DNA from 4 places in the Paenibacillus sp. J31R34 genome. Region 3 is predicted to be linked to each of the others. Evidence: predicted binding sites of a transcription regulator. Region 3 holds the regulator's gene; each other region holds the start of a gene.

Region 1 (2,209 bases), on a different contig from region 3:
CTCTCAAGATAAATTCAATTGATCTAGACATCATGTTTCCTCCGTTCGATAATCTTTAGAAAGACTGGTTAGAGAGGATGGCATACATGGTGATATTCAGTAATGAGCAAGTGAAAGTGATTGTGAAGGAGAACAATCTCAAAACGATGGACAATGTGCATTCGCACTGAAAGAGTTGTTTGCAGAGACGCTGCAATTTATGCTGGAGGCGGAATATGACACGGTGCATAACATGAAAAGCATGACGCGAAGAGTACAACGACGGAAATGCTCGAGGGCTACCATCGTCAACATCGCAAAGCCACTAAAGAAAAAAGCATTTTCCCAAGCGATGAAGCGCTGCTGAAAATGCTCTACATAACTACAATGAATGTCACTCGTAAATGGACAGGGCGTGTACAAAACTGGGACTAAGTACCCCATCACCTCTCCATTTTCTTCCTCGACGGGAACGAACAATATTGCGTTAAAGTTTTGTTTCAAGAGAGTTTACACTAGTAGATTTACAGCACCTAGTGCTTACTGTATTTAATATAAATTACAAATCTACCAATTGTCAACAAGCTTGAACAATTCCGTTGATGCCCTCTAGAATTCCATTCGTCATCTGGCTATTTCTCTCATTTGCGATTGTTTCATCATGTTAACGCGGTGACAACGTCAATTGCTCGATATAGATCCAAAAATGCGTATGGTACAGGGAAAATATATTCAACGCAACTATCCCAGCCATAAGCTTGTCCTACGTTTTTTTGTATCATTCTCCTTTCACAGGAACCAGAGCTTTAACACCTCGATTCTTTTTCCAAGCTGGTCGAAATTACCTGCCTGCGAAACCTTGCATAGAGAACATACATTCGGTATATAATACAGAATACGAATAAACGTTCGCGTCATGGTGGTGTAGCTATGAGTGTCCATTCAATCATCGAAACGGAAGAGGATTTGCTAATCATTAAAAAGCATACCCTGCTGCCAATCCTTCTCGAAATGTTAGCTAGAGACATCAACGAATTAAAAATGTATCGGAACAAAATTATTTACAATCATATCCTTTTTTATCTCAATGAAATGGAGCAACGCATCTATCTTGAACTGCAAAGCATTAAGAAACAAATGAAAGAACGAAATATTAAAGCGTTAAACACCGAGATGAATGCGCGGGGGGTCCATGTTGAATATAAAGTTCGCGGTTATATCCACCATTTCACCATGCTGAGAAGTTTAGTGAAGGCTGAGCTAATGACCATGCTGATGAATATGCGGAGGCGATTGGAATGAAGGAAGCAACTGAAAGGGTTATATTGCTCGCGGATTGTCAAAGTTTTTACGCAAGTATTGAGAAAGCCAGCCATCCGGAGTGTAAAAATAAACCCGTTGTTGTGGCTGGCTCTGTTGAGCGCCGCTCAGGTATTATTTTAGCGGCTTGCCCCATTGCTAAGCAATACGGCATAACGACGGCCGAACGGCTCGGAATCGCTTTAAATAAATGTCCGGAGCTTGTCGTCCTGCGCCCCCGCATGCAGCATTATATCGATGCCTCTATGATGATTACGGGCATTTATGAGGAGTTTACGAATCTGGTTGAAATTTTCAGCATTGATGAGCAGTTTCTGGACATTACGGCAAGCCTCCCTCTTTTCGGAGACCCTGTTACGATAGCCAAAGCCCTTCAACAGAAGGTTCTCCTGCAGACAGGCGTATGGATAAGGGTGGGCATAAGCTCCAATAAAATGCTTGCTAAAATGGCCACGGACATCTGGGCAAAAAAGAATAAGGATGGCATCTTTACCCTTCCTAAAACAGAAGTCGAAGCTTTGCTGTGGCCGCAGCCGGTCCATAAAATGTTTGGAGTCGGCTCACGCATGACCACCCATTTCACTCGTCTTGGTATGCATACAATAGGCGATATTGCCAGAACGCCGCTTCCGCGTCTTAAGGACCAGTTTCGCTTTCGCTTTGGCAAGCAATCCGATATTCATGCCGAGGTGCTGTGGCGAACGGCCAACGGCATCGATGACAGCCCGGTTACACCTGAAACCTTCAACACTCCGCCAAAATCGGTTGGCCATATGATGACTTTGCCCCGAGATTATATGGAGCCCTCGGAGGTAGATACCGTTCTGCTTGAGCTGACCGAGGAGGTTTGCCGCGATTGCCGCCGCAAAAAATATATGGGCCATGTTGTCACGGTCAACTGCATGTGCAG
Region 2 (2,209 bases), on a different contig from region 3:
CAACCACTGATACGACTATGCAAGCCTCTGTTGATTTTAAATGTATGCCTCCCGCGAGCTGGCGGAGCTGCGCGAATACCAACATAGCTATAAATGCTTCTTGTGTCTTTCCTGTAAAAAGCGTGATGAAGTATGTCAGCACAAAAATTGGTATGACGTTCATGAGAAACGACAACGCTACTCGCATTTTCCCTTCGGAGACTGGGTGATCTGGCACCTCTGATTTGATTTTTGCAGCCATCCTAGACGCCAAAGTCTCTAGCAATTTCCTCACGCTCCTTCCGTTTCGCATAGTAGATAAAACCAACAACTGATAAAACGAAGAAGATAAAAGCAAAGTCTAAATTTTTACTTTGTAAAATCACACTGGAAATTACCGAAAACGACGTGCTCAAGCTGAGTATAATCATATCCTCAGACTTGAATTGAAAGCGAGTGAAGTCAAAGGAAAACCCTCGACCTATTTTATACAGCGCATGCGCCAGAACGATGCTTATCACACCTGATAATAATTGCAGTATATAGCCCTTCGCTTCTACCGTCTGCACCTCGTTTATTGACAAGTACCCCATTGATAGATACGAAATAGACGCTTGCAAGGAACCGTACACGGAGTACCCTGTCAGCGAAGAAAACACCGCCCATACAATAGGCACCCTAATAATAAATTTTATAAATAATATTGTGATAACCAAGTTAATAATCGGCACTAAAAAAGCGTATTCCGTGAATTTTTCAATTAGGTAACCTAGAATAGTTATCAAAAGCACTATCTTTATTATTGGAGCAATATACTTTTGAGGATTGAACCTAAAAATATAAAGAATCCAAACAAAAACCGCAATGCCCTCGATTGCCGAAAATAGCATCGACCAAACAAATTCCATCATAAACACAGTCTCCCTTTACGGCCCTATAGCGTCTTTGCTGTGAGTGTCTGGTTGATCGCTGCCGCTTTATCTTTTAATCCATCATTGCACTTTGCTTCGAGGTTAGCAAGATGCTAAATGAATAACAAGTCCTATACATCGACAGTTATTTATTCCCTTTGATATAAGAACATTTGTTTGCATATAATATATTCATCAAGGAGGCGTTGGTCATGGGACAAAAGCTAACAGGTAATGGATTGTGGGAGAGCAGCCGTATCATACTGCCAGAGCATCGAAACGCTTATTTAAGTCTTGTGAAGGAACGTCACCGGCGAGAGCGCATCGAGTTGGACGAACAAGAAAAGGAATTGATATCTATAGCCTTGAGATCGTCATACAAGCATCGCGTGCCATTGAGCATACAAATGTACGATCCATTCGAGGAGTTGCGCGTGGAGGGCGTTGTGAACGCCCTAGCCGATCTGCGCGGAGCCTTTAAAGTGGACGATGATTGGTATGCAATCGAGGACATAGAACGGGTAGAGCCATACGAAGACTGGTGAGTCGCATTATTAAACTTCCAAATAAAACAAGCCCTGGCCAAATGGCTAGGGCTTGTTTTGTTAGAACTCTTCATATTCTTCCGGAATATCAACGCCGAATGTGGAATGATAGGGAGCATCGACAATAATATAGCCACCTTCGCTCCTCCAGCCCTTTTCCAGTACATATCTGACTGGAATAGGAACTTCCCTATCATCCGGATTTTCTGCTGGCCAATGCTTCTCGAGCACGCACATGATAGAGTGACCAGACTCACTAATGTAAAAGTGATACGGCTCCAGTTCCTCTGGCAGCCCCGGATATGGTTGAATGGAAACGCCGTGCTTGACCGCTTGCAAGCTAGGGCGGATTTCCCTCTCTTGTTTCTTTCCCTCGAAGTTAACTCGTAGAGCCTGCTGCATATCGGAAAAATCGAAATTCCGATATTCTAGGCTGATGAATGACTCGAAAGCAGCCTTCGCTTGCATGAAGACCCCACTCTCCTGGAACGGTGCATCTTTGCATTGCTCAACTGCTGCTTGAGCCTGCGCACGAATCGGATTGTCGATGTATCGCGTCTCTACGTAATCGCAACGGTTGTACACGTTGATTAAAACGACGGGAGACTCTGCCAGCGCCTGCAGCGTTTCAAAGTGAATTGATGGGTTAAGTGTAATCTCCACAATGAATGGGTTCGGCCACTGGTCCCGAATACATAGCAACCAATGCACCAAGTAGATACCCTGAACGTTGTGGGCCAGCAAATGCATCTGTACCTTGTTACGTTGCAGCAA
Region 3 (2,209 bases):
TGGTGGAGCATTTAATTATAAAGGGCTGATGTCTTTAGGTTAGTGAATCAGTCCTTTATACAAAAAAAAGCATTATACAGTGCTTTTTTTGTAATGTCAATAAATTTCCATACTAGTATGGAAATGTTAATGGCATTCGACAAAAATCGACATAACGATGATTTCTTCTGTGTTATATTAAAAATGTAAAACAGAGGGAAACGAATATCATTATAGAGACAGAGATATTAAAACAGAAATGATCGATTTTCAGACAGCGGGGGAAAATGCACTTCACTATATTGTTAAAACAACATGTTTGTGTAGATCCCCGCTGAATTCGATCATCATTTTGAAAGCGAATGATTGATACAACAATAGATTACGTCCTATGACTGACTTTAAAAAGTCGGAAGGGTCGAAACAAAGCGCTACTGATATCTACATCAGTAGCGCTTTGTTTTGGTGTTTTTTATCGATTTATTTTTAATAATAGACAATAAATTACATTATGTTTTTTATAAGGTATATTATAATTAATAAAGGAGATTAAAGCGTGGTGAAACATATATGGAATAAAAGGAAATCGATCTGGTACAAGTATTTGTGGTTCTTCTTAGTCTGGGCGCAAGTTAGGTAGTATGGCGTTGGAGGGGCGACAGTTTGGGAAATATATTTGACAGCTTCTATAAGCACATGGATGCAAAGTGACGGTGACACAAGCATAAGGTGATTTCGGTCTGATCTAGTTATAGGGGGACAAAGCTAGTTGTTCAAGCTATCCGAAGTGTCGTCATACCGAAGCAGTCTGAGTAGGAAGTTCGAGAGCTAGAAAAAATCCTCTGCCTAAATAAAAAAGCTGCATCCAGCCCGTTTCTTATACGGGCAAGGATGCAGCTTTCTTCATGTATGAAGAGTATGAAATATAAACGATTAATGGAAATCCCGGAACAAGCCAATGACTTTGCCTAAAATCGTAACATTCTTCAGGCGAATAGGTTCCATTGTTACGTTCTCAGGTTGGAGACGGATATGATCCTTCTCGCGGTAGAAGGTTTTGACCGTTGCTTCATCGTGCTCAGTCATAGCGACCACAATATCACCGTTAGTAGCGGTTTGCTGCTGGCGCACAATAACGTAGTCGCCGTTATGTATGCCTGCTTCAATCATGCTCTCTCCAATGACATTAAGAATGAATACATCATCATCACCTACATAATGGGAAGAGATTGGGAAATATTCTTCAATATTCTCGGTAGCGGTAATCGGCACACCTGCAGTAACTTTACCGACGATCGGTACATGGGTAACAGCAGGGCGTATAATTCCGTCGACATCTTCCTGGTCCAAAATCTCGATGGCACGTGGCTTAGTCGGATCGCGGCGGATAAGTCCTTTCTTCTCCAGACGGTCCAGATGACCATGTACGGTTGAGCTTGAAGCAAGTCCAACTGCTTCTCCAATTTCACGTACGGAAGGCGGATAACCCTTCTCGCGAACTTCGTTCTTTATAAATTCCAGAATCGACTGCTGGCGATTGGAAGCTTTGGACAACATGATCACTCCAGTTCACGCACTCCATGATGAGTGCGACAAGATTTTTGATTGAAACTTTGATTCAGGCACTGCATTAGAAGCGCAATATGAGTATTTATTTCTCAAATTATAACATGGAACCGCCGTTCGTACAAACATAAGTTCCTAAAAACAAAAGTTCGCATTGTGTGTTGACCACAAACAAATGTTCGTGTTAATATCAAAACAGAACAAATGTTTGGGAGTGAGGGCAATGATCATTTATCCAGAATCCTATCAATCTATTTTTTCAGAGAAAGCGCCTGTTAAGGTGGCAAAGATGAAATCGCAAATCAACATGGCTGCAGTTAGCAACTACGCTTTGAAGTTGGCAGTGTGTCTGGCCCTGTTTATTGTATTGTTTTCTGGTTTTTTATTGGTGCGTACAGAAGCTTCAGTGAATCATGTTGCACCAGCGTCTGCTGGAGAGCAGACGGTAGTAGTCGCACAAGGCGATACATTATGGGAGATTGCACGTAAATATTCGGACAGTTCTGATGATATACGTTGGTCCGTCTTTCAAATACGGGAGCGCAACCAGCTGTCGTCACCAGATATATGGCCTGGGCAGAAGCTGGTCATTCCTTCGTCCTAGTGTCGTTAAGCAAAATATCTCTATGGTATAGAATTGTATAGAACGGTGTCTGCTTGATAG
Region 4 (2,209 bases), on a different contig from region 3:
CTGGAGGGCTTAGAGAAGCGTACAGGCGTGCTGTACGGGGAATGCCCGGCGATTTTGGAAATCGAAGAAAATGGGCTTAAGCTTGAGGTTGATATTGTGGAGGGCCAGAAGACAGGCTATTTCTATGATCAGCGTGAAAATCGCGCCTCCATCGCTCCGCTGATGAAGGGCTGGGGCCTGCGCAGCGGCATTAAGCTAATGCCGAAGCCTGTCGAGGACAGCAGCGCGAGTGCAGAGACAACAGGGGAACTCGTTCCAGTCAATGCAAATGGCAAAGAGGTCACCTTCCCCTACTGGGACGGTGCTACGGTGCTGGAATGCTTTGCGCATACGGGCAGCTTTACCTTGCACGCCTGTAAATACGGTGCGAAGAAAGTGACCTGCTTGGACATTTCCGAGCATGCCATTGATACGGCGCGCCGCAATGTGGAACGCAACGGCTTTACCGATCGCGTACAATTTGTTGTAACCGATGCTTTTGATTACTTGAGATTGCAAACGAAGGGGCTAGAGGAGCGTCTGGAGCGCAGCCGTGCAGGCACGGATACGTCCAAGCCGATCAGCGGCGGCGGCCAAACCTGGGACGTTGTCATTTTGGACCCTCCGGCGTTCGCCAAAACAAAAAATGCGGTAGCAGGTGCTGTCCGCGGCTATAAAGATATTAACTTGCATGGCATGAAGCTGGTGAATGAAGGCGGCTATTTGGTAACGGCGAGCTGCTCCTACCATATGCGTCCTGATTTGTTTCTGGAGACGATCCAGGAGGCCGCAGCTGATGCAGGCAAGCTGCTCCGGCTCGTGGAATGGCGGGCGGCAGGCAAGGATCATCCGCAGCTGCTTGGCGTAACAGAAGGGCATTACTTGAAATTTGCCATCTTTGAGGTGCGCAGCAAATAACGGAAACCTCTTGAACGGCGAGTATGCTTTTTGCTCGTTCAAGAGGTTTTTTTGCCAAATATTTAAGAACGTATGTTTGAAGAGCTCGTGAAAAGTGGCTACGGGTATGGTAGTATGGTTGATAATAGAACCGTAACGGAAGGTAGGGCTGCATGATGCCGCTTCAATTAGTGCTGGGCCGCTCGGGAGCGGGAAAAACGACATATTGCCTGGATGCGATTCGCGGCAGGCTGAGCGCAGACCCGGACGGGGCTCCGCTTATTTTGCTCGTGCCCGAACAGGCGACCTTTCAGTCCGAGTATACGCTGCTTCGAGGCAGCGGCTTGCAGGGAATGATTCGGGCGCAGGTGCTGAGCCTGCGCAGGCTTGCTCTTCGCGTCATGCAGGAAACCGGAGGAACAGCGCTTATTCCAATTGGCGACGAGGGCAAGAATATGCTGCTCTACAAAATCGTACAGCGGCTGGGCAATCAGCTGGAGCTATTCGAGCATGGAGCGGGAAAACCGGGCTTCATTGAGCGTCTTGGGGAGCTGTTGACCGAATGGAAGCGTTATGGCATTAATTCGGCGATGATTGCAGAGCGCAGGGAAGAGGCAGCTTCTGCCCTGCAGGACTCAGCCTTGCTGAAGCGCAAGCTGCATGACCTGCAGCTTGTATACGAGAAGCTGGAGACCGAGCTCGCTGGGCAATATTTGGATTCGGAGGATTATTTGGCTCATCTGTCAACGGGGCTGTCCGAATTTTCAACGATTCGAGACACGGAAATTTGGATAGACGGGTTTAATGGCTTTACGCCAAAAGAATATGTCGCGCTTAGCTCGCTTATTAGCAGGGCGAAGAAAGTGACGATTACACTTAAGCTGAATCGAACCTATGAGGTTGGAGAGCGGCCATTAGAGCTGGATTTGTTTCATCCTACAGCAGATGCATATGTAAAGCTGAAGGAGCTGGCGGAGGGCTTAGGAGTTGAAATGCTGGAGCCTATTATGCTCGGCATGCATGGGCGTACAACAAACGATGGCGGTGAAGCGGCGGGCAGGTTCAGCAGTAGCCCTATGCTGGCTCATTTGGAGCGCCACTACGGGGGCCGGACGCAAATGGCGCTTTCTAATCCGGCTATGCTGGATGCAGCCAGTCCATTATGCGGCCTGTCGCTGCATGCGGCAGCAAATCGGCGAACCGAGGTGGAGCTGCTGGCGCGCGATATGCTGCGCCGGGTAAGGGAAGATAGAACAAACTGGCGCGATATGACGGTTATGGTGCGGAATACGGGAGATTATAGCGACTATATCGAAGCTGTTTTTCAAGAATA

The links. Region 3 encodes LexA, which represses DNA repair genes until DNA is damaged. Its sites were predicted from a motif close to CGAACATATGTTCG; they were not measured.
Region 1: the regulator LexA is predicted to act here: its motif matches at 878-891, upstream of AC50YG_RS11375 (YhjD family protein).
Region 2: the regulator LexA is predicted to act here: its motif matches at 1,057-1,070, upstream of AC50YG_RS23805 (YolD-like family protein).
Region 4: the regulator LexA is predicted to act here: its motif matches at 963-976, upstream of addB (helicase-exonuclease AddAB subunit AddB).

What each region holds. Positions count from the first base shown of each region.
Region 1 covers NZ_JBXENU010000003.1:445,888-448,096, reverse strand. The annotation lists gene AC50YG_RS11385 (phosphopantetheine-binding protein) at 1-31, opposite strand, end outside; partial or broken gene AC50YG_RS11380 (transposase) at 253-414, shown strand; gene AC50YG_RS11375 (YhjD family protein) at 910-1,281, shown strand; gene AC50YG_RS11370 (DNA polymerase IV) at 1,278-2,209, shown strand, end outside.
Region 2 covers NZ_JBXENU010000009.1:280,656-282,864, forward strand. The annotation lists gene AC50YG_RS23795 (accessory gene regulator B family protein) at 1-241, opposite strand, end outside; gene AC50YG_RS23800 (hypothetical protein) at 243-890, opposite strand; gene AC50YG_RS23805 (YolD-like family protein) at 1,103-1,435, shown strand; gene AC50YG_RS23810 (hypothetical protein) at 1,496-2,209, opposite strand, start outside.
Region 3 covers NZ_JBXENU010000001.1:655,159-657,367, forward strand. The annotation lists gene AC50YG_RS02785 (dipeptidyl aminopeptidase) at 1-29, shown strand, start outside; gene lexA (transcriptional repressor LexA) at 913-1,533, opposite strand; gene AC50YG_RS02795 (LysM peptidoglycan-binding domain-containing protein) at 1,769-2,149, shown strand.
Region 4 covers NZ_JBXENU010000004.1:395,968-398,176, forward strand. The annotation lists gene AC50YG_RS14480 (class I SAM-dependent rRNA methyltransferase) at 1-897, shown strand, start outside; gene addB (helicase-exonuclease AddAB subunit AddB) at 1,050-2,209, shown strand, end outside.